2 regions of the Clavibacter quasicaliforniensis genome follow, and region 2 is predicted to be linked to the other one. Evidence: predicted binding sites of a transcription regulator. Region 2 holds the regulator's gene; the other holds the start of a gene.
The links. Region 2 encodes HspR, which represses chaperone genes until heat shock. Its sites were predicted from a motif close to AAGTTGAGTCNNNNNGACTCAACTT; they were not measured.
Positions count from the first base shown of each region.

Region 1: a site for HspR is predicted at 2,701-2,725, ahead of NL142_RS10940 (Hsp20/alpha crystallin family protein). Genes of this name have one in related genera too.

Region 1 covers NZ_CP139624.1:2,288,835-2,300,013, forward strand. Annotated here, with positions in the region: gene NL142_RS10925 (CoA transferase) at 28-1,416, opposite strand; gene NL142_RS10930 (SDR family oxidoreductase) at 1,449-2,141, opposite strand; gene NL142_RS10935 (hypothetical protein) at 2,277-2,627, shown strand; gene NL142_RS10940 (Hsp20/alpha crystallin family protein) at 2,763-3,221, shown strand; gene NL142_RS10945 (GNAT family N-acetyltransferase) at 3,331-5,817, opposite strand; gene NL142_RS10950 (lysine N(6)-hydroxylase/L-ornithine N(5)-oxygenase family protein) at 5,814-7,184, opposite strand; gene NL142_RS10955 (pyridoxal phosphate-dependent decarboxylase family protein) at 7,181-8,770, opposite strand; gene NL142_RS10960 (phosphoribosylaminoimidazolecarboxamide formyltransferase) at 8,997-10,157, opposite strand; gene NL142_RS10965 (hypothetical protein) at 10,330-10,641, shown strand; gene NL142_RS10970 (hypothetical protein) at 10,643-10,798, shown strand; gene NL142_RS10975 (hypothetical protein) at 10,900-11,179, shown strand, end outside.
Region 2 covers NZ_CP139624.1:85,528-96,706, forward strand. Annotated here, with positions in the region: gene dnaK (molecular chaperone DnaK) at 1-1,031, shown strand, start outside; gene NL142_RS00410 (nucleotide exchange factor GrpE) at 1,028-1,681, shown strand; gene NL142_RS00415 (DnaJ C-terminal domain-containing protein) at 1,802-2,818, shown strand; gene NL142_RS00420 (heat shock protein transcriptional repressor HspR) at 2,838-3,293, shown strand; gene NL142_RS00425 (class I SAM-dependent methyltransferase) at 3,290-4,531, shown strand; gene NL142_RS00430 (DUF1905 domain-containing protein) at 4,584-5,024, shown strand; gene NL142_RS00435 (helix-turn-helix domain-containing protein) at 5,053-5,289, opposite strand; gene NL142_RS00440 (hypothetical protein) at 5,289-5,927, opposite strand; gene NL142_RS00445 (BLUF domain-containing protein) at 6,008-6,427, opposite strand; gene NL142_RS00450 (2'-5' RNA ligase family protein) at 6,844-7,572, opposite strand; gene NL142_RS00455 (LacI family DNA-binding transcriptional regulator) at 7,737-8,765, opposite strand; gene NL142_RS00460 (hydrolase) at 9,423-10,460, shown strand; gene NL142_RS00465 (ABC transporter ATP-binding protein) at 10,531-11,179, shown strand, end outside.

The sequences.
Region 1 (11,179 bases), 1.1 Mb from region 2:
TCCGACCGTGTGACGGCGACCGCCGGTTCAGCGCCAGCTCGGCGCATCCCCGCCCAGCGCCGTGGGAATCCAGGTCGGGGAGAGCGACGCGGGGCCGACGCGCAGGGGCGACGCCGTCATGCGCGCGCCGCCGCGCGGGCTGGTCACGAGCCGCGGGGGCTCGTCCTCCGCGTCCCCGGCCTCGTCCACGTCGCCCTGCCCCGCGGAGCGCGGCAGGGCCAGCAGCGCGTGCGCCGTGCGCGCGAGCGAGAGCCGCCACGAGGATCCGCGCCCGGTGCCGGCCCGCCGCGCGAGCCCGGCGACAGCGGACGCCGCCGCGAGGTACCCCGTGCTCCAGTCGAGCGCCTGCACGGGTAGCGGCACGGGCCGGTCGCCGCCCGCCGCGACCATGCCCGCGTGCGCGATCCCGGATGCGCTCTGCACGATCGAGTCGAAGCCGCGGCGTCCGGCCCACGGACCCGTCCAGCCGTACGCGTCGACGGCCACGTCCACGAGGCCCGGGCGGATCCGCTCCCTCTCCTCACGCGGGAACCCGAGCGCGTCGAGGGCACCGGGACGATAGCCGTGCACGAGCACGTCGGCGCCCGCCATGAGCTCCGTGAGGCGCGCGTGACCCTCCGGCGTGCGGGCGTCGAGGCGCGCGGTCCGCTTGCCCGCCATGACGAGCGGCAGCACGGCGGGCTCGTCCCAGTCATGCGGATCCACGCGCAGCACGTCCGCGCCGAGCGCCGCGAGCGCCTGCGTGCAGGCCGGGCCCGCGATGACGCGCGTGAGGTCGAGCACGCGGATCCCCGCGAGCGGCGCCTCCGCGCTCGGCCGCCAGCCGGAGGACCCGGCGACCGCGCCGCCGTCCTGGCGCGCGATGAGCGGCTCGGCGGCGACGGCCCGGCCGGCCCCCGTCGCGGCCCACTCCCCCGCGCTCCGCAGGGCAGCGGCCACCCCGCCCGCCGCGACGACCGCGTCCTCGAGGGCGAGGGCATCCCACCCGGCGATCGCCCGGGTCAGCGCCGCGACGTCGGCGTCGGGCGCGCAGCCCGTCACCGACAGCAGCGCGGCACGGTGGCGGGGCGCGTTGGCGTGCGTGCGGATCCACGAGCCGTCGCGGGTCGGGAACGAGCCGGAGAGCGGATCCCACGGCGAGGGCAGCGCCCACCCCACGGGCTCCACGTGCTGCCCGCACCACGCCTCGGCGCGTCCGCGGTGGACGACGGCCTCGCGGGGACCGGCCAGGTCGGCGGCCTCGGCGAGAGCCGCCACGGCGCCGCCGAGCAGCCCGATCGCGGACACGACGAGATCCGTGACGGGCAGCGCGGAGCGGAGGGCGCCGCGGCCCACGACGCGCGTCGGAGCGGTCGCGCCCAGCAGGGTGGCCGCGGCTGCGAGCCCGGAGGCGTCGTCGGATCCCGGGGTCGTCATGCCCGCACGCTACGCCGGCGGGCGGGCCCGGATCAGCCCCCGAACGGCCGCAGCGACACCGACTCGAGCGTGCCGTCGCGGGTCTGGTCGACGACGAGGCGCACGGCGCGCGCGACGGACGCGGGCTCGAGGTAGCGCGTCTCGTCGTACTCGCCGCCCTCCTTGGCGCGGAGCTCGCGCTGCATGTCCGTGGCGACGCGGCCCGGGTGCACGCTCGAGACGCGCACGCCGTGCGGGCGCTCCTCCTCGCGGAGGGCATCGCCGAGCGCGCGGAGGGCGAACTTGGATCCCGCGTAGACGCCGTCCGTGGGGTTGGCCGTGAAGCCGGATCCGGAGTTCACGAGCACGACCTGCCCCTTCGCCGCCCGGAGCGCGGGCAGGAGGACCCGCGTCACCTCGGCGACCGCGAAGACGTTGACCTCGAAGACACGGCGCCACTCGTCGACGGGCGTCTCCGCCACGGCGTCGCCGCCGATCACGCCGGCGGAGTGCACGAGCACGTCGAGGCGGTCGAGGCCGGGCACGAGGTCGGCGAGGCCGCCCGCGGCGAGGTCGGCGGCCCAGCCCACGGCGTCCGGGAGCGAGGCGGCGAGCGCGTCGACGGCGTCGCGGTCGCGGCCGTGCACGATCACGCGGTGGGTGCGGGCGAGGTCCTCGGCGACGGCGCGGCCGATGCCGCGGGTGGCTCCCGTGACGAGGGCGACGGGGCGGGCGTGGTCGGTCATGGATCCTCCTGGGTCGCGGTCCTCCAGGCTACCGACGGCATCCGGCCACCCGCCCGGCGCCCCCCGGGGCATGACGTAGCGTGAAGGGACGGCGGCCGTGAGGCGCGTCGGCCCGCCGCCCGAGAGGATCCGCCCGTGCACGCCCGCTTCCCCGCCAGCCTCGAGGTGCTGCGCCAGGAGGCCCGCGACGAGCTGGACGCCGTGATCGAGCACCGCTGCCGCATCGGCGACGACCCGTGGGAGGTGATCCCGCAGCTGCCGACCGTGGACGAGCACGTGGTCGCGACCCTCCGACAGGACGCGCTGGAGGCCGAGGGGATGGCGGAGGAGCTCGCGCGCGTGCGCCATCCGGAGACCGAGCCCGCGGTCGTCGCGCGCTTCGAGTACCGGCTGCTGCGCGGGATCGCGCTGGAGCACCCCGACCTCTCGCGCGCGGTCTGGACGCTCATCGGGCGCATGGAGCGCGACCTCCGCCGCCGCTCCTGAAGAGGTGGTGAGAGCCGCATTCGCCGTCGGCGAACGGCTTGGCACTCCCCCAGGCCGAGTGCTAATCTCGACGTGGTTGAGCCGAGCGGGCTCAACCCCGCAGATCATCACCGCAGATCATCAGAGGAGTCGAGCATGAACATGACCTTCGATCCGTTCCGCGAGCTGGACCGCGCCATGGGCGCGCTGGCCGAGACCCGCCAGGCGAACCGTCCGATGCCCATCGACCTGCACCGCGAGGGCGACACCTACGTGCTGGCCGCCGACCTGCCCGGCATCGATCCGGGCTCCGTCGACATCGACGTGGACGGCCAGCTGCTCACCATCCGCGCCGAGCGCACCCTCGCCGGCGATCAGAACGTCCGGTGGCTCACGCGCGAGCGCGTGGCCGGCACGTTCCTCCGCCAGCTGACCCTCGGCCAGGGCATCGACACCGAGCGCATCTCGGCGCACTACGCCAACGGCGTGCTGAGCGTCACCATCCCGGTGAGCGAGCGGGCGGAGCCGCGCAAGATCGCGGTCACGTCCGACGAGCCGCAGGGCCAGGAGGGCCGCACGCTCACGGTGGAGCAGGGCGCGCCCGCCGCGAGCTGATCCGACCGGGCGCATGAGGCGCCGCACACGACGAGGAGCCGTCGTCCGCACGAAGCGGGCGGCGGCTCCCCGCATGTCCGGCCCGGGACGCGGGTCGGCGCCGTCGACGTCAGCAGATCCGCGGCCGCAGCCCCGCGTGGATCGCGAGCGGGTTCCGCAGCGATCCGTGGATCTGCATGACGGGCGCCTGCAGGTCGACCATGCGCCGGTTGTCGCGCAGCTGCAGCCGGTTGAGGCACGAGCGGTCGAACGACGGCGTGAACAGGTCGAACCGGGAGAAGCGCTCCGCGAGCTCCGGGTGCGCGCGCTCGTGGTCGGCGAGCGCCTCGGCCGCCACGCGCCACAGGCCGTCGGGGCCGAGGTCGTCGCGGTCCTCGAGGAGCGCGGCGGCGAAGCGGAGGAAGCCGTCCATCACGTCGGTGAAGACCGTGAGGGTGCGCTCCTCCTCGGGCACGTCGAGGCGGATCCGCCGCACGCCCTCCGGCAGCGCGCGCTCCGTGTCGAAGAGGGCGACCTCCTCCGCGATGTCCTTCATCAGGACGCGGACGACGACGTGGTCGCGGAGCACGAGGATCACGTTCTCGCCGTGCGGCATGAACGCGACGTCGTGCGCGATCAGCGCGTGCGCGAGCGGCACGAGGTAGGCGTCGAGCCACCGGCGGAGCCAGGCGGCCGCGCCGATGCCGGACGCGTCGATGAGCTCGCCGAGCACCGTGCCTCCATGGGCGTCGACGTGCAGCAGGCTCGTCATGCTCATCAGCCGCTCGCCCTCCGCGAGGCCGGGCACGGGCGACTCGCGCCAGAGCGCCGACAGCATCTTCCCGTGGGAGTGGCCGGGCGGCAGCGCGGACTCGACGCGCTCGTCGCGCACGCCCACCGCGGCGACCTCGCGGAGGATCCCGAAGCCGAGCCGCGCGAACTCCGCGTCTCCCGTGACGAGCGCGTGCACCCAGTCGTTGATCGCCGGCGTGACGGCCATGTACGCGGGCGAGAGGCCGCGCGTGAAGCCCATGTTGAGGATCGACAGCGACGTCTTCACGTAGCACCGCTCCGGGGTCGTGCGGTTCGCCCACGTGCGGATCGACTGCTGCGCGCCGTACTCGTCGTCGCCCGTGCCGAGGAGCACGATGTCGCGCCGGGCGACGAGGCCCGCGAAGGTCACCGTGACGACGTTCTCCCACTGCCACGGGTGCACCGGCACCAGCACGCGCTCGGCGGGGTCGATGCCGAGCGCGTCCATGCGCGCGCGGAATCGGGCGCGGGCGGATCCGCCGAGCTCCGCGTCGAGGAACGTCTCCCGGTCGAGCCCGTCGATCGCCGTGAAGCGGGCGAGGCGCTCGTGCACGGCGAGCCAGAGGATCCGCACGTCGGCGCCGGCCTCGGGCGCGTACCGGTCGTGGTCGTCGAGGTCGAAGCCGATGCGGCCGTTGGTGGCGACGAAGCAGGGGTGCCCCTCGTCCATCGTCGACTCGACCTCCGCGTAGGACGCCGTGAGGAGGCCGCGCGCGTCGGGCACGTCGCGGAGGCGCGAGAAGGCGGCGGCCGACAGCGTGCTCTGGATCTCGTCGAGGTAGACGGGCAGCACCTCGTCCGTGATGCCGAGGCGGTCGCGGAGGTCGAGCACGAGGTCGGTCGCGTCGAGGTCGGCGGGCCGGCCGTCGACCGTGCGGCGGATGCTCGCCTCGTCGACGTCCCAGTGGTCGAGCTCGAGGATCCGGGCGCGGTACGCGTACGCGCTCCGGCCGTCGGCGTTCGCGACGCGGTAGTCCGCCCAGTCGCGCGGGTCGTGCAGGCGGCGGGGCGCGCCGGCGGGGAGCTCGGGATCCACGCGCTCGGGCGCGATGAGCAGCTCGTGCGCGAACTCGGCGAGCGCCTTGCGCACGAGGTGGCGCGTGGCGGCGGCCCACACGTCGGGGCGGAGGTGCGCGGCGGGGTGGACGCGGGGATCCGGCTCGGCGGTCCTCGACGCGGCGGCCGGCCGGGCCTCGGGGTGGGTGTCGAGGGGGTGGTCGTGGGTGAGGGTCATGGCGGGTCCGTCCGTGGGGGTGGCGTGCAGGAGTGCCTCGTCGCGCGTGGCGACGCTGAGGAGCGCGTGCTTCGCGCCGAGGTCGACGACGCGGAGCGGGCGGAAGCCGACGAGCTCGTTCAGGCGCTGGATCGCGGTGTTGCGGACGTCCGGCTCGACGACGAGGCGCTCCACGGCCGGGTCCCGGAGCAGGTGCGCGACGACGTGCCGCATCACGGCGGTCGTGAATCCCGGCAGCGGGTCGCCCGCCGGCGGCGCGATGAGCAGGTGCATGCCGCGGTCGCCGGGGAGCGGATCGAGGTGGGCGCCGATGGGGTCGTCGGCCGGGTCGTACGCCTCCACGAGGAACGCGGGGGCGCCGTCGTGCAGGCCGATCCAGGCCTCGCGCCGGGAATCCGCCGCGATCGCCGCGTACTCGGCCCGCACGTCGTCGAGGGTCGCGTGCTCCATCTGCCAGAAGCGGGCGCGCGGGGCCGTGACCCAGGCGTGCACGAGGGCGGCGTCGGCGTCCGGGTCGAGCGGGCGCAGGTCGAGGGCGTAGGCAGGCGCCTCGAGGGTGGGCGCGCTCACGCGAGCACCCCCGATCCCGCCACGGGCGCGTCGTCCGGCAGACCGAACTCCTGGAACGCGATCCGCTCCTCCACCGCGTAGTCCTCGCGCCCGGTGATGGCGCGCAGGATCCGCGAGTTGCGGTGCGCGGTCATGCCGAGGTCGGGCGCGACGAAGCCGTGCGTGTGCACCTCCGCGTTCTGCACGAAGAGCGTGCCTGCGTCGTCGACCGTGTGCTCGCGCGCCACGTCGAGGCGGCCGCGCGCATCGCGGTGCACGCGGTCGCCGAGCCCGTCGAGGATCCGCGGGGCCTGTGCGTCGTATCCGCTCGCCATGATGACCGCGCCCGTGGGCCAGTCGCGCTCGGCGCCCGTCTCCGCGTGCCGCAGCCCGAGGACCGCGCCGCCGTCGGGCGTCGCGCGCGCCGACACGACCTCCGCGTTGGTGAGCACCCGGGTCGGCACGCCGGATCCCGCATCGCCGCTGGGCGCGAGCCGCCCCTCCGCCCGCAGCGCGTCGAACGCGAGCCGCTTCCGGTAGAGCGTGTGGAAGATCTCGTCGATGAGCTCCGAGTCGATGCCCTTGTAGAGGTTCCGCTGCTCGCGCAGCAGCACCTCGCGCGCATCCGCGGGCAGGCCGAAGAAGTGGTCGCTGTACTCGGGGCTCGTCATCTCGAGCGTCAGGCGCGTGTACTCGAGCGGGAAGAACCGCGGCGAGCGCGTGATCCAGTCGAGCCGGTACCCGCGGGAGTCCACGTCCTCGAGGAGGTCGCGGTAGATCTCGGCGGCGCTCTGGCCGCTGCCGATCACCGTGATCGCGTCCCGCTCCTGCAGCGCGTCCTTGGCGCCGAGGTAGCCCGAGCTGTGGATCACACCCGGCAGGTCGCGCACGGCCTCGGGCAGCCACGGCGGGGTCCCGACGCCGACCACGAGGTTCCGCCCGCGGTGCACGTGCGTGATGCCCGCCGCGTCGACCGACTCGACGACGTACGCGCCCTCGGCCTCCTCGAAGCGGATCGCGCGCACGTCGCGGTCGAGCTCGATCCCCCGCGCGCGCTCGGCCGCCCACCGGCAGTAGGCGACGTACTCGCTGCGGAGCACGAAGAAGTCCTCGCGGATGTAGAAGGAGTAGAGCCGCCCGGTGTCCTTGAGGTACGCGAGGAACGAGAAGCGCGAGGTGGGATCCGCGAGCGTCACGAGGTCGGCGAGGAACGGCGTCTGCAGGTGCGCGGTCGGCAGCATCATGCCGGGGTGCCAGTCGAAGCGGGGCTTCCGCTCGAGCACGACGAGGTCGAGGTCGAGGGGATCCGCGAGGCAGGCGAGGCCGAGGTTCGCGGGGCCGAGGCCGACGGCGACGACGTCGTGGATGCGGTCGGGGGCGGCGCTCATCGCCCGGCCTCCGCGACCGTCGCGCACGCCACGTCTCCGAGCCCGGCGTCCAGCGCGTCCCCTGCCGTCACGACCATCCCCAGGATCTCCGCGATGTGCGCGTCCGTCGTCGCCGGGTTCAGCAGCGTGAGCTTGAGGTGCGCGCGGCCGCCCACGCGGGTGGCGGCGACCATCGCGCGGCCCGAGTCCTGGATCGCCTGCCGGATGCCGCGGTTCACGGCGTCCGAGCGCGTCCCCGCGTCGGGCCCCGCGGATCCGCCCCGCTCCCCCGCCGGCACGTACCGGAACACGAGCGCGCTGATCTCGGGCCGCACCACCACCTCGAGCGCCGGGTCCCGCCTCAGCGCGGACCAGGTGCGGTCGGCGAGCGCGATCACGTCGTCGAGCATCCGTCCCACCCCGTCGGCGCCCACGGTGCGCAGCGTGAGCCACAGCTTGAGGGCGTCGAAGCGCCGGGTGGTCTGCAGCGACTTGTCGACCTGGTTGGGGATCTCCTCGTGCGCGCGGTCCGCCGGGTTCAGGTAGTCGGCGTGCAGCGTCGCGTGCTGCAGCGTGCGGCCGTCGCGCACGATCAGCGCGCTGGAGCTCACGGGCTGGAAGAAGGTCTTGTGGTAGTCGACCGTCACGGAGTCGGCGCGCTCGATGCCGTCGAGCAGGTGCCGGTGCCGTAGCGACGTCAGGAGCCCGCCGCCGTACGCGGCGTCGACGTGCAGCCAGATCCCCTCGCGCCGGCAGACGTTGCCGATGGCGGGCAGCGGGTCGACGCTGCCGAAGTCGGTGGTGCCGGCGGTCGCGACGACGGCGACCGGCAGGAGCCCGGCGGCGTAGCAGCGCGCGAGCTCGCGCTCGAGGGCGTCGACGCGCATCCGCTTGGCGTCGTCGCTCGGCACGCGCACCACGGCGTCAGGCGCGAGGCCGAGGATCCGGGCGCTCTTCTCGACGCTGAAGTGGCCGACGTCGCTGACGAGGATCCGCATCCGCTGCCGGTCGGCCATCGACAGCCCGTGCACGGCCGCCGCCTCGTCGCGGGCGAGCAGCAGCGCCTGCAGGTTCGACTGGCTGCCGCCGCTCGTGAAGACGCCGTCCGCCTCGTCGCCGAGGCCGGCGCGGCCCGCGGTCCAGTCGATGAGCGCGCGCTCGATGAGGGTCGCGCCCGCGCTCTGGTCCCACGTGTCCATGGACGTGTTGACGCTCGAGAGGATGAGCTCCCCCGCTATGGCCGGGATGAGGATCGGGCAGTTGAGGTGCGCGACGTACGACGGGTCGTGGAACCAGACCGCGTCCCGGAGGTACAGGTCGTCGAGCTCGTCGAGGGCGTCGTCCAGGGCGCCGAGCGGGCGGTCGAGGTCGAGCCCGGCGAACGAGCCGCGGAGTCGGTCGGGCGTGATCCCGGTGAACGGGCCGTCGGCGCGTCGGGCGGCGCCGCGGACGTGGTCGGCGGCGGCGCGGAGGGCGGCGTCCCAGCCGGGGAGCGTCCGGTCGGAGAACAGCTCGTCGGCGGGATCCGCGGCGGCCGTGACGACGGCCGACCGGGGGTCGTCGAGCGTCGGATCGGAGGGACGGGAGGCGTGCGGGGAGAGGGTCATGGGTCCTTCGTCGGTTCGATGGGGAGCCGTGTCCGGGTCACGAGCACCCTGCGCGGTTAGGCAAGGCTCACCTAATATGAAGGCGCCCGGACGGGAACGCAACCCGGCCGACGAGGACTCGCGGGGACCCTCCGCGAGGCGCTGTCGCGACCCCGTTTCGGGGGCGCCAGCGGCGTGATCCGGAGCTCGGATCCCGCCGATCAGGGGACGGGATCCGTCGTCCTGCTCAGTGGTGGAACAGCCGCAGACCGGTCCGGACGCGGGTGATCCCGTGCTCGGCGCAGGCCGCCGCGACCTCGTCGGCGCGCACCGAGCCGCCGGGCTCCGCGACGTACCGGACGCCGTGCCGCCTGGCGTGGTCGATGTTGTCGCGGAACGGGAGGAAGCCGTCCGACACGAAGCCGACCCCGTCGAGACCCGCCATCCACGCACGGCGATCCTCGACGCCGAGGTCCGGAGCGCGACCGACGAGCGCCGCCGCCAGCCGTGCGCCCTCGTCCGCCGTCATGTCCCCCTCGAGGCACCGGATCCGCCAGTTGATGCGCTCCTGGCGGCTGACCCCGTCCCGGAACGCCATGTCCCGCACGGCCGGGAGACGCCGCAGCCACCAGGTGTCCGCCTTCGCCCCGGCGAGCCGGGTGCAGTCCACCCGCGACTGCTGCCCGGCGCCGATCCCCAGCGTGACGCCCTCGCGCACGTAGGCGACGGAATTGGACTGCGTGTGGCGGAGCGCGACCATGCCGAGCAGCAGGTCGTCCACGGCATGGTCAGGCAGCGCCTCACCGTCCGCGTGCGCGAGCAGCCCGCGGTCGATCACCACCCGGTCCGCCGGCTGGGTGAGACGCACCCCGAAGACGTCCCTCGACTCCTCGGGCGGCGGCACGAAGCCCTCGTCCGCCTCCAGGACGACGAACGCGCCCTTCTTCTTGCGGCGCAGGATCTCGACGGCACCGTCCTCGAAGCCCGGAGCGATGATCCCGTCGGAGACCATCCCCGCGAGGCGCATGGCCAGGCCGCGGGTCACGGCGTGGCTGATCGCGACGAAGTCCCCGTAGGACGACTTGGGGTCGGCGTCCCGCGCGCGGAGGTAGGCGCTCGTCACGTCGTCGACCTCCTCGGTGGCGGCGAGCCCCGAGTCGGCGCGGACCACCGCGTCCAGGGCGCCGGCACGCGCGACGCCGGCCGGGGACACGTGCTTGAAGGACGCCGCCACGACCGCCCCGAGCGCGACGCTCGCCTCGCGGACGAGCTGCCACGCGTTCACCGCGTCCAGCACGTTGACGTAGGACGGCTCGCCGTTCACGATCCGGAACGGCAGACCGCCCGGCCCCGCCGCCGTCATCCGCGCCGGCGCCCGGTGGGGGTTGATCCCGTATCGCATGTCCATGTCGCCGTCGCCTCCCGCGCCCGTGGTGTCGCTCGGAGGCCGATCCGCCGGAGGCGCGGGAGGCCGGTGAACGTGAGAGGCCAGTGAACCAAGCGCCGGCGGCGCGCCGACGGGCCCGTGCACATCGGCGGCGACCCGGTCACGACGGTTCGGCGCTCGTAGGGTGGGGAGCATGAGCGACCGAGACGACCAGGCAGACGGCATCCGCACCGGGCGCGGACCCGGGGATCCCGACGGGCTGGTGACCGTGGACGACGTGGTCTCCGGCGACGACGCGCCGGCGGGTGTCGGCGACGCGGTCCGCGAGCCGGACGGGACGACCTACGGCACGCCCGAGGAGGACACCCTCGAGATCGAGGACGCGGATCCCGCGAGCGCCGACTACCCCGCGGTCCCCGACAACCGCTCCGTCACCGCGGCCGACTCGCACATGAGCGCGCCCGCCGACGACGCCGCCGGGCACGTCGACCCCGAGGGCCGCTGACATGACGGATCCCGCTCCCGCCGACGCCCCGCACGACCCGCTGGCCGAGCCCGCGCACATCGACGCCGACTCGGTGGCCGAGCTCGCCGAGGCCGCGGAGGAGGACGCCCGCGAGGATGCGCCGGACCCTTTCGGCGAGGGTCCCGACGACCAGTGATCCGCCCCCGGCGTGCGGCGACGACGCGTCCCGGACACGACACATGAGCGTTGCCTGAGCGCCACCACACAGCTCTCGGGGCCGAGCGTAGCGTCGGACGCATGGACACCGACGACCCGCGCCTCCAGCCCGCGGACACCTCAGACACCAACCAGGACAAGGACTTCATCTCGCAGAGCGAGGACGACACGCGCGTCAAGCAGGAGCAGCAGATCACGGAGAGCGAGGGCGTCTCCGACGACGTGCCCGCCGCCGCGGACGACGTGCAGGTGCTCCCCGGATCGGGCGGCCCCGACGACGTCGGCGAGATCGACGTGGATCCCGACGAGCTCAACCTCAGCGGCGACTCGATCCCCGGCCACCCCAAGCCCGAGGCCGGTG
Region 2 (11,179 bases):
TCGAGGAGCTCACGAACGACCTGCTCGAGCGCACCCGCAAGCCCTTCGAGGACGTCATCCGCGAGGCCGGCGTCTCGGTCGGCGACGTGGCCCACGTGGTCCTCGTCGGCGGATCCACCCGCATGCCCGCCGTGGTCGACCTCGTGAAGAAGCTCACCGGCGGCAAGGAGCCCAACAAGGGCGTCAACCCGGACGAGGTCGTCGCCGTCGGCGCCGCGCTCCAGGCCGGCGTGCTGAAGGGCGAGCGCAAGGACGTCCTGCTCATCGACGTCACCCCCCTGAGCCTCGGCATCGAGACCAAGGGCGGCATCATGACCAAGCTCATCGAGCGCAACACGGCCATCCCGACCAAGCGGAGCGAGACCTTCACCACGGCCGACGACAACCAGCCGTCCGTCGCGATCCAGGTCTTCCAGGGCGAGCGCGAGTTCACCCGCGACAACAAGAACCTGGGCACCTTCGAGCTCACCGGCATCGCGCCGGCGCCCCGCGGGATCCCGCAGGTCGAGGTCACCTTCGACATCGACGCCAACGGCATCGTGCACGTGTCCGCCAAGGACAAGGGCACCGGCAAGGAGCAGTCGATGACCATCACGGGCGGATCCTCGCTCGGCAAGGAGGACATCGAGCGCATGGTGCGCGAGGCCGAGGAGCACGCGGCGGAGGACAAGACGCGCCGCGAGCAGGCCGAGGTCCGCAACAACGCGGAGCAGCTCGCCTACTCGATCGACAAGCTCATCAAGGAGAACGACGACAAGCTGCCCGAGGACGTCAAGTCCGAGGTCCAGGGCGACGTCGACGGCCTGAAGAGCGCCCTCGCCGGCGACGACGAGACGGCCGTGAAGACCGCCTTCGACAAGCTGTCCGCGAGCCAGACCAAGCTCGGCGAGGCCATCTACGCGCAGGGCCAGCAGGAGCAGGCCGCGGGCGAGACCCCCGAGGGCGCGTCCGAGGCGAAGAAGGACGACGAGGACATCGTCGACGCCGAGGTCGTGGACGAGGACGACGAGGACAAGAAGACCGACCGATGACCGAGGACACCGCGAACGGCGAGGGCCGCGGACCCGAGGACGAGGGAGCCGAGCAGTCGGCCCCCGCGTCCCCGGCCGGGCCTGACGCCACGGCGGATGCGGCGGCCGACCAGGCCTCCGTCCCCGGCGCCGACGGCGCGTTCGTCGAGGCCGAGGGCCCCGACGTCGAGACGACCGACGCCATGGACGAGGAACTCCAGGACCTCATCGAGCAGACCCGGAACGAGCCCGTCGAGGGCGACTCCGAGCACCTCGCGGACCTGAAGCGCGTCACCGCCGAGTACGCCAACTACCGCAAGCGCACCGAGGCCAACCGCGAGATCGAGCGCCAGCGCGCGGTCGGCGACGTGGTCAAGGGCATCCTCCCGGTGCTCGACGACCTCGACCGCGCCGAGAAGCACGGGGACCTCGCGGAGGGCGGACCGCTCACCGCGATCGTCGCCAAGCTGCGGACGAACGTGGAGCGCATCGGGCTGGTCAAGGTCGGCGCCGTGGGCGACGCCTTCGACCCGCAGGTGCACGAGGCGATCTTCCAGAAGCCGAACCCCGAGGTCCAGGTGGACACCGTGGCGGACGTCGTCGAGAGTGGCTACTACATCGGCGAGACGCTGCTGCGGGCCGCGAAGGTCGTCGTCGACAAGCCGGAGTAGCGCCATCAACCGCAGCATCGATCCGGCTGCACCCACCCCGGTCCGGGCGTCCGCACGCGCGGGCGCCCGGACCGGGCCGTGCGGCCCCCACCACGAGACGACAGAGAAGGGAGGCGTCTGATGGCCAGCCAGGACTGGTTCGACAAGGACTTCTACAAGGTCCTCGGAGTGTCCAAGGACGTCTCGGAGGCCGACCTGAAGAAGGCCTATCGCAAGCTCGCGCGGCAGTACCACCCGGACAGCAACCCGGATCCGTCGGCCGAGTCGCGCTTCAAGGAGATCAGCGAGGCGCACGCCGTGCTCGCCGACAAGGAGCAGCGCAAGGAGTACGACCAGATCCGCGCCATGGGGTCGGGCGCGCGCTTCAGCGCCCCCGGGGCCGGCGGCGGACAGGCGGGCGGGTTCGAGGACGTGTTCGGCGGCATGTTCGGCCAGCAGGCCGGCGGCCGCGGGCGGCGCACGGCCGGGTTCGGTTCCGGCCAGCCGCAGTACAGCCAGGGCGGGTTCGAGGACATCCTCGGCGGCATGTTCGGCAACGGCGGCTTCGGCCAGTCGTCCGGCGGCTACCGGGGCTACGGCGCGCCCACCAAGGGCCGCGACGTCACGGCGACCACCACGATCGACTTCCTCACCGCGGTGCAGGGCGACGTCGTGCGCCTGCAGGACTCCGACGGCCGGCCCCTCACGGTGCGCGTGCCGGCCGGGGTCTCCGACGGGCAGAAGATCCGGCTCGCCGGCAAGGGCGAGCCGTCGGGCGACGGCGGCGCGTCGGGCGACATCATCCTCACGGTGCACGTCCGACCGCATCCCGTGTTCGAGCGAGACGGGCTCAACCTCCGGGTGAACGTGCCCGTCACGTTCCCCGAGGCCGCGCTCGGCGCGACCATCGAGGTGCCCACGCTCGGCGGCGACCCGGTGCGGCTGAAGGTCGCGCCCGGCACGTCCAGCGGCAAGGTGCTGCGCGTCAAGGGACGCGGCGTCACGACCCCGAAGGGCACGGGCGACCTGCTCGCGCGCATCGAGGTCGCGGTGCCGGCGCGCCTCACCGACGCCCAGCGCGTGGCGCTCGACGCGTTCGCCAGCTCCGGACCCGGCGAGGACCCGCGCCGGGAGCTCATCGAGCGGGCCAGGAGCTGACGTGGATCCCCGCGACACGATGGACGAGGACGCCCCCGTCTTCGTGATCTCCGTGGCGGCCGAGCTGTCGGGCATGCACCCGCAGACGCTCCGGCAGTACGACCGCCTCGGCCTCGTGTCGCCCACCCGCACGGCCGGGCGAAGCCGCCGCTACTCGATGCGCGACATCGTGCAGCTGCGGGAGGTCGCCCGGCTCGGCGCGGAGGGCGTGAGCCTGGAGGGCATCGCGCGGATCCTCGAGCTCGAGAACCAGGTGACCGAGCTCCGCGGGCGCGTGCGCCAGCTGGAGTCGGCGCTCGCCGACGAGCTGCTGTCGCGGCCCGGCCGCCGCGTGTTCGCGGCCCGCGGCGACGGCGACGTGGTGTCGCTGCGCGCGGGTGTGCGTCCGTCCCGGCCCACCGAGGTCGTGCTGTACCGGGCGGCGCTCACCATGCCCGGCGACGACCGCGACGGCTCCGGGCGCGACGCGCGGTGAGCGACGCTCCCGACGCCGCTGCTGCCGACGCCGCTGCCGCATCCGCCGCCGACGACCTGCTCGACCTCGGCGCGCTCCGCCGCCGGCCCGACGTCGAGGCCGAGAACCTCTTCGCCGTGGACGCCGCCGACCGGCTGCTCCTCGACGAGCTGGTCGCTCTGCTCGCCGCCGCGGCCGACGCGGGCCGCCCGGTGCGGCCCGAGGAGCTCGTCGTGATCGGCGACCAGTACGGCGCCCTCGCACTGGGCGCCGCTGCCGCGCTGCGTCGAGCGGGGACGCCGGATCCCGTGCGCATCCGCGTGCACCAGGACGCCCTCGCCTCCGAGACCGCGCTCCGCCTCAACGCGGAGCTGATCGGCGAGACCGCGGAGATCGCCCACCACGGGCTGGACGACGCGCTCGTGGCGGGCGCCCGCGTCGTGATCGCGCGCCTGCCCCGCAGCCTCGACGCCCTCGACGAGTGGGCCGGCGTGGTCGCGCGTGCCGCCGCCGACGACGTGACCGTGCTCGCCGGCGGCCGCGTCAAGCACATGACCCCCGCGATGACCGACGTGCTCCGCCGCCGCTTCGGCGAGGTGCACGCCACCCTCGCGCGACAGAAGTCGCGGATCCTCGTCGCGCGCGAGCCCGTGCGCGCGACCGCCGGCGGTGCCGCCGCCGCCTACCCCCGCCGCGAGTCGCACCCCGACCTCGGCCTCGAGGTGCGCGCGCACGGCGCCGCCTTCGCGGGCGCCCGCATCGACATCGGCACGCGCTTCCTCCTCTCCTTCCTCGCCGATCTGCCCGCCGACGCCCGCGTCGCCGTCGACCTCGGCTGCGGCACGGGCGCCATCGCGTCGGCCGTCGCGCTCGCCCGGCCGGACCTGCGCGTGATCGCGACCGACCAGTCGTGGGCCGCCGTCGACTCGGCGCGCGCGACCGTCGCCGCGAACGGGCTCGCCGACCGGGTGACCGTGGTGCGCGACGACGCCGGATCCACCGTCCCCGACGGATCCGCCGACCTCGTGCTCCTGAACCCGCCCTTCCACACGGGCGCCACCGTGCACGCGGGCCTCGCGCCGCGCCTCTTCGCCGCCGCCGCGCGCATGCTCCGCCCGGGTGGCGAGCTCTGGACGGTCTACAACAGCCCGCTCGGCTACCGGCCGCAGCTGACGCGCATCGTCGGCCCCACGCGCGAGGCGGGTCGGAACGCGAAGTTCACGGTCGCCGTCTCGACGAAGCCCGAGTCGCGGGCCTAGCCTCGGATCCACCGCGGCCGCCCGAGCCGCGCCCGCTCGCCGAGGAGCCCGCATGCCCACCTTCCGCACCCGCGTCATGCAGGCCCGCGTCAACGCGACCGGGCTGCCCGTGCCGCCGGAGGCGCTCGACGAGCTGGGTGCCGGGAAGCGGCCCGCGGTCGTCGTCACCGTCGCGGGATACACGTACCGCACGAGCGTCGGCGCGATGGGCGGCCAGCACCTCATCCCGCTGAGCGCCGCGCACCGCGCCGCGTCGGGCGTGGCCGCCGACGACGAGGTAGAGGTGACCATCGAGCTCGACGAGCAGCCGCGCGAGGCCGCGATCCCGGATGAGATCGCCGCCGCCTTCGCCGCGGAGCCCGCCCTGGCCGACGCGTTCCGCGCGCTGTCATCGAGCCGGCAGCGCGCCCTCGTGGATCCGATCGCCGAGGCGAAGACGGACGAGACCCGCGCGCGTCGCGTCGAGAAGGCGCTCGCCGCGCTGCGCGGCTGACCCCGACCGCATGCGCGGGTCGCGCGCCTCAGGACGCGGGCGGATCCAGCACCAGCAGGTCGCCGATCTCGCACTCGAGCGCGCGGCAGACCGCGACGAGGGTCGAGTAGCGGATCGCCCGGGCCCGGTCGTTCTTCAGCACCGACAGGTTGACCTGGCTCACGCCCACGATCGCGCTCAGCCGCGTCAGCGTCATGCCGCGCGCCGCGAGCAGCTCGTCGAGGCGGCAGTGGACGCCGGTGGGGCCCTCGTCGTCTGCGCCCATCAGACGAGGCCGCGGGTGTCGCGCTGCAGGGTCTCGCCGTGCTCGACCACCAGGCCGACGATCATCAGGGCGAATCCGAGCGCGATGGTCGACGCGTCGACCTCCGCGACCACGGGCCAGAAGCCGTCGAGCCCGTCGGCGGGGTCGTTGAGCGCGTCGCCGACCATCCAGGCCACGCCCGTGCGCGCGGCGAGCGACAGCAGCGCCGCGATCATCACGGTGCCGCCCGCGAGCGTGACCACGAGGCTGAGGCGGCGGGCGAGCGGATCCGGCCGGAGCAGCCGGCGGGCGAGGATCGCGACCGTCCCCGCGAGCGCGATGCCGACGGCGGCGTCGAGCGCGATGCGGACGACGTGCAGCGCGACGATGCCGCCGGACAGCTGGCCCACCGCGACCTCGGCGGTGCGGTGGGCGCCCGAGCGCAGGTCGGCGGGACCGGCGTCGGCCTCGGCGGGAAGGGATCCGCGCATCTCGAGCGACGTGTGCACCACGCCGGTCCGCACGGTCTCGACCGCGCTCACCACGGCCGCCGCGGTCACCGCCAGCAGTACGAGCACGGCGATCGCGAGGGCCGCCCACAGGACGCCGCGCGTGACGCGCGCGGCGGACCCGGTGCCGGCGAGGGGTGTGCGTGCCATGGGGCGTCCTATCGATCATCGTTACAACGAATGTCGATATGGTGGCACGCGGTCGGGCCCGCTGTCGAGGCCCGCGGGGATCACGCCGGGTGCGTGCGGAACCACTCCAGCAGCCAGCGGGCGCGGGACGGCGCGTCTGGACGCGCGGCGGCGGACGCCGGGCGGTCGAGGAAGTCGTCGTAGCCGCGGAGCTGGCGGAGGGTCGCGTCGTCGACCGTGCGGAAGCCCATCGACCAGGCGGGGAACTGCCGGGCGGGGATCTCCTCGTCGAGCAGCAGCCGCACGTCGGTGTGGCGCTCGTCGGCCTCGATGGCCGCGAAGACCGACTCGACGGCGTCGTGCGGGCCCTCGAGCACCTGCATGAACCTGCCGTCGCGGTGCAGCAGCAGGCCCGTGAGGCCGGTCTGCTCGTTGTTGCGGATGCACTGGCCGAGGAGCTCGGCCAGGTCGTCGTCGGTCATGTGCCGTGTGGCCGTGCTCGTGTAGACGGTCGTCCGCATGGTGCCCCCTGGTGCTGTTCCCCCCATCCTCGCGCGTCGCGGGCGTGCACCGTGCACCGGATGCGTGCGCGGCGCGGGGCGGACATCGCGGCGGCCGGGGATCCGCCGGGGTCCGGCCGTCCGGACGGATGACAAGAGCCCGGCGCGTCCACGGGTACGGCGCGCGCCGGGCTCCTGCTGCTGCCGCGTCCGTTCGGGTCGGTTCGCGGAGGGATCTGATGAGCTGCCCCGCTCGGCGGGGGGACGCGGCGGGCGCTCCTCGGGTATCCATTCGCACGGCGGCATCGGGGGGAATCCGCTGTACTGAGAGGACTCTACGTCGCCTGTCCTCGCTTTGGGGGACAAGTCGTGCACGAATCGCGGGTGATCCGAGGGTGAGGGGAGGGTGAGAGGGCCCGCCCGCCGCGGATCCGGGGTCAGCGCGAGCCGCCGCCGAGCGTCCAGGTGCGCACGTGCTCCCAGGTGAGGGTGTTCCACCAGCGGCCGGACCAGTCCGGGCTCGCGGTGCGGTACATGACGACCGTGTCGCCGACGAAGCCGGTCGGCACGGGCTCGTCGAGCTCGCGGATGAAGGCGCCGACCTCGTCGTGCAGGTCGGGGCGGACGAGGAGGTCGTGCGACGCGAGCGAGAGGTGCGCCCGGAAGCGCGCGGGGTCGAACGAGTGGTGCTCGGGGGAGTCCATGGGTCGGCGGAACGGGGCCGCGACGCGGTCGATGTCCGCCGCGAGGGCGAGCAGCGCGTCGTTCTTGCTGCCGTCCGGCAGGCCGTCGACGTCGTAGACGAATCCGAAGCCGTGCTCGCGGACGCCCGCGTTGTGCACGGGGAACGCGGGACGGTCGGCGAGGAGCTCGGTGACCGCCTCGATCACCCGCGTCTCGTCGTGCCCGAACGGCTGGCTCCCGATGAGCGTCGCGTGCGGGGGGAAGGCGCCGGCGGACACGAGGCCGTACTGCGCGCGGATCTGGTCGGTGACGACGGTCACGGCCCGGCAGGTGCGCGCGTCGGGGCGGAGGAAGATCCCGTAGCGGTAGGGGTCGCTGTCGTCGCGGGGGAGCAGCGACGGACGCATCTCGACCCGGCTGGCCGACGCGGGCGCGGTGTCGGGGGCGGCGAGCGCGTATGCGGTGGGGTCGTCGTGGTCCATGGGGATCCTCCAGGCGTCGAGCGAGCGCAGGGAACGTTCCCTACGTGGCGACGTCGATGGTTCCACATCGTGGATCGGCGAGGGCGGCCGCGGGGTGAACGGCGGGTGGACGCGCGGTGCGCGGGCGCGGGGGCGGTGCCTGCGCGGCGCCCGCGCGACGTGCGTCAGGCGCGGAGGCGCGCGGCCGTGCGGCCCGGGATCAGCGCGCCGTCGACCGCGGTGTGGCACGTGCCCGTGACGGTGCCGTCGATGCGGTCGACCACGGCGTCGACGGCGAGGGCGCCGATGACGGGGATCGGCTGGCGCCAGGTCGTGAAGTCGAGGAGCGCGCTCGTGAAGGGCGGCAGGCCGTCGTAGCCGGTGATGGAGACGCCGTCGGGGGCGGTGATGCCGCGGCGGCCCAGGCCGTCGAGGATCGCGAGGGCCCACCCGTCGCTCGGCGCCATGATCGCGGTGACGCCGCCCGCGTCGACGATCGCCTGCGCGATGCCGTCCGCCCCCTCGATGTGCCCGCCCCGGTGCTCCTCCCCGCGCACGTGCACGGCGTCGAGGCCGAGCTCGCGGAGGCGGTCGAGCATCGCGAGGGTGCGGGCGGACATCGTGAGGGAGATGGCGGGCGGGAGCGTGAGGACGGCGACGCGGCGGTGGCCGAGCGACGCCACGTGGTCGGCGAGCCCACGGCCGCCCGCCGTCTCGTCGCAGTAGACGCTGCTGAGCGACGCGTCCACCTCGGGGCGGCCCGCGACGACCGTGGGGATCCGGCGCGCGGACGGCAGGATGTCCGCGACCGGGAGGGCGCCGCTGCAGACGATGAGCCCCTCAACCTGCAGCGAGACGAGCGTCTCGAGGGCCTTGCGCTCCTCCACCACGTCGAACGCGCCGAAGCCCGTCGCCGTGACGACCCGGTACCCGCGCTCCGACGCCCGCTGCTGCAGCGCCGTGAGCAGGTGCCCGTAGAAGGGCGTGGACGCGTCCCGGACCAGGACGCCGAGCGTGTGGGTGCGGTGCGCCGACATCCCGCGCGCGTGGGCGTTGGCGACGTAGCCGAGCGCGGCCGCGGCGTCGCGGACCGTCTGCTGCGTGGCGGGGGCGACGCCCGGCGCGCCGGAGAGCGCGCGCGAGACGACGGACTTGGAGACCCCCGCACGCGCGGCGACGTCGTGGATGGTGGGGGCTGCGCCGGGGCGGCTCATGCGCGGATCCGCGGGGCGAGCGGCGCGGGGAGCGCGGCGTCGGGGACGGGGATCGGCGCGGGGTGCGGGGCGGCGGCGGCGGGGGGCACGGGTCCACGGTAGCGATGCGGGGGCACCGCGGGTGGCAGGTCAGGGGTGGGACGGCGAGGGACCGATGGCGGGCGGCGGATCGGCGACGGGCGCGGGATCCGCTTCTGCCGCGGGCTCCTGGACGGGCGGAAGGGGCAGGCCGGCCGCGCTGGCGCCGAGGCGGCGGAGGATCGCGCGGCACGCCAGTCGGAGTGGGCCGGGCGGTCGCGGCGCGTGAGGCCCGCCGGCATCCCCGGCGGTTGTCGCGCGTCGGATCGCGCGGAGCGGGTCGTCGTCGGCCGGATCCCCGGGCCATACGTCGTGCAGCGCGCGGAGCCGCTCCTGCAGGAGGTCGTCGTCGCGGTCGGGGCTGCTCAGCACGCGCGGGCTCCCGGGGGCGTGCGGCGCCGACGGCCGGGGTGCGCCGGGCGGACGCCTGGCGGGGTGCGCGGGTGCGGGGCGTGCGGCATGGGACCTCGTGCTGCGGCTCGGACGGGAGGGGCACGAGGCTACGGGCCGCGCGGATCCGGCGGCGCGGCTCCTGCACATGCCGCGTCGCGCTAGGTTCGGCGGGACCCGGGGAGGCGCATGGACCACGACGCCGTCGATGGCGCGCGCGACGCCCGCGGCGGCGTGTGGCGCGTGCGTGAGCTGCGGCTCGACCGGATCCACGTGGATGTCGCCGTGCGGATCGCCGGCGGTCGCGTGACGCTCGCCGACCCCGCCGAGGAGGTGCTCGGGCGGCTCGACCTGGCGATCAGCGACGGCGTGGTCGACCGGCACGTGCACCTCGGGCTCGTGGATCGCGCGGCGCTCGCCGGATCGCCCGTCACGGCCGTGGTCGACCTCGGGTGGGATCCCGCCGAGATCGCCCGCATCGCCGCTCGCCCGCCCGAGGGGGTGGACGTCCGCTACGCGGGTCCGTTCCACACCGCCCTGGGCGGTTACCCCTCGGATCGCGCGTGGGCGCCCGCGGCCGCGGTGCGCGAGGTGGCGCGCGCCGAGGACGCGGCGGCGGCCGTCGCGGAGGCCAGGGCGGGCGGATCCGGCGCGGTGAAGATCGTGCTGCACGACGGCGGACCGCTCCTCGCCGACGACGTGCTGGCCGCGCTCGTCGACGCCGCGCACGACGCCGGGCTGCCGGCCGCCATGCACGCGGAGGGCGCGGGACAGGCGGCGCGCGCGATCCGGGCGGGCGCAGACGTGCTCGTGCACGTGCCGTGGACCGAGCGGCTCGACGACGCCACGCTGTGCGAGTCCGCGACGCGGGACGTGCTCTGGATCTCGACCCTGGCGATCCACGACGGCGCCGACCTCGCGACTGCCCTCGAGAACGCCCGGCGCTACGTCGCGCTCGGCGGCCGGATCGCGTACGGCACCGACCTCGGCAACGGCTACCTCCCCGCGGGCCTGAACGCGCGGGAGGTCGAGCTGCTCGGCGAGGTCGGGCTGCGGGGTCCGGCGCTGCTCGACGCCGTGCTGGGCAGCGCGCCCGGCGTCATCGCGCACGCGCTGGCGAGCGCGGATCCGCTGCCGTCGTCCGCCGCCACCACCGCCGGTGAGCTGGTGGCGTGGCTGCGCGGGGCGCACCGGCTGGGCGCGGGGGACCTGCCGCGGCGGGCATGAGCGGCCGACCGTACCCTTCCGCCGACCACGGGTTGTCCCCCGACGTGAGGTTAGGCTAACCTCACCTATCGTGACCTCCCCCGCCTCGACCGCCCCGATCGCGCGCGCCGCGGACCCGGATCCGACGCCGGCGTCACCGGCGTCACCCGCCGCATCCGCCGCATGCGCCCTCGAGGCCCGCGACATCACGGTCGCGTACGGCGACACGGAGGTCGTGCACGGTGCAGGGCTCGAGATCCGGCCGGGCTGCGTCACCGCGCTCGTCGGCCCGAATGGCAGCGGGAAGTCGACGCTGCTGCGCACGATGGCGCGCCTCCAGGCGGCGCGCTCCGGGTCGCTCGTCCTGCGCGAGGAAGGCGCTGAGGCGGGCGAGTCCGACGCCCTCGACCTCTCCCTCCGCCGCTTCGCCCGCCGCGTCGCGCTCCTCACGCAGGGCCGCCCGACGCCCGGTGGCCTCAGCGTCCGCGACGTCGTCGAGTTCGGCCGCTACCCGCACCGCGGGCGCTTCGGCGGGGCGGATCCCGAGGGCCGAGCGGCCGTGGATCGCGCGCTCGACCTCACCGGCCTCGTCGCCCTCGCCGACCGGGGCGTCGACCAGCTCTCCGGCGGCCAGCTCCAGCGCGTGTGGCTCGCGAGCTGCCTCGCCCAGGAGACGGGCGTGCTCCTCCTCGACGAGCCGACCACGTACCTCGACCTCCGCTACCAGGTCGAGCTCCTCG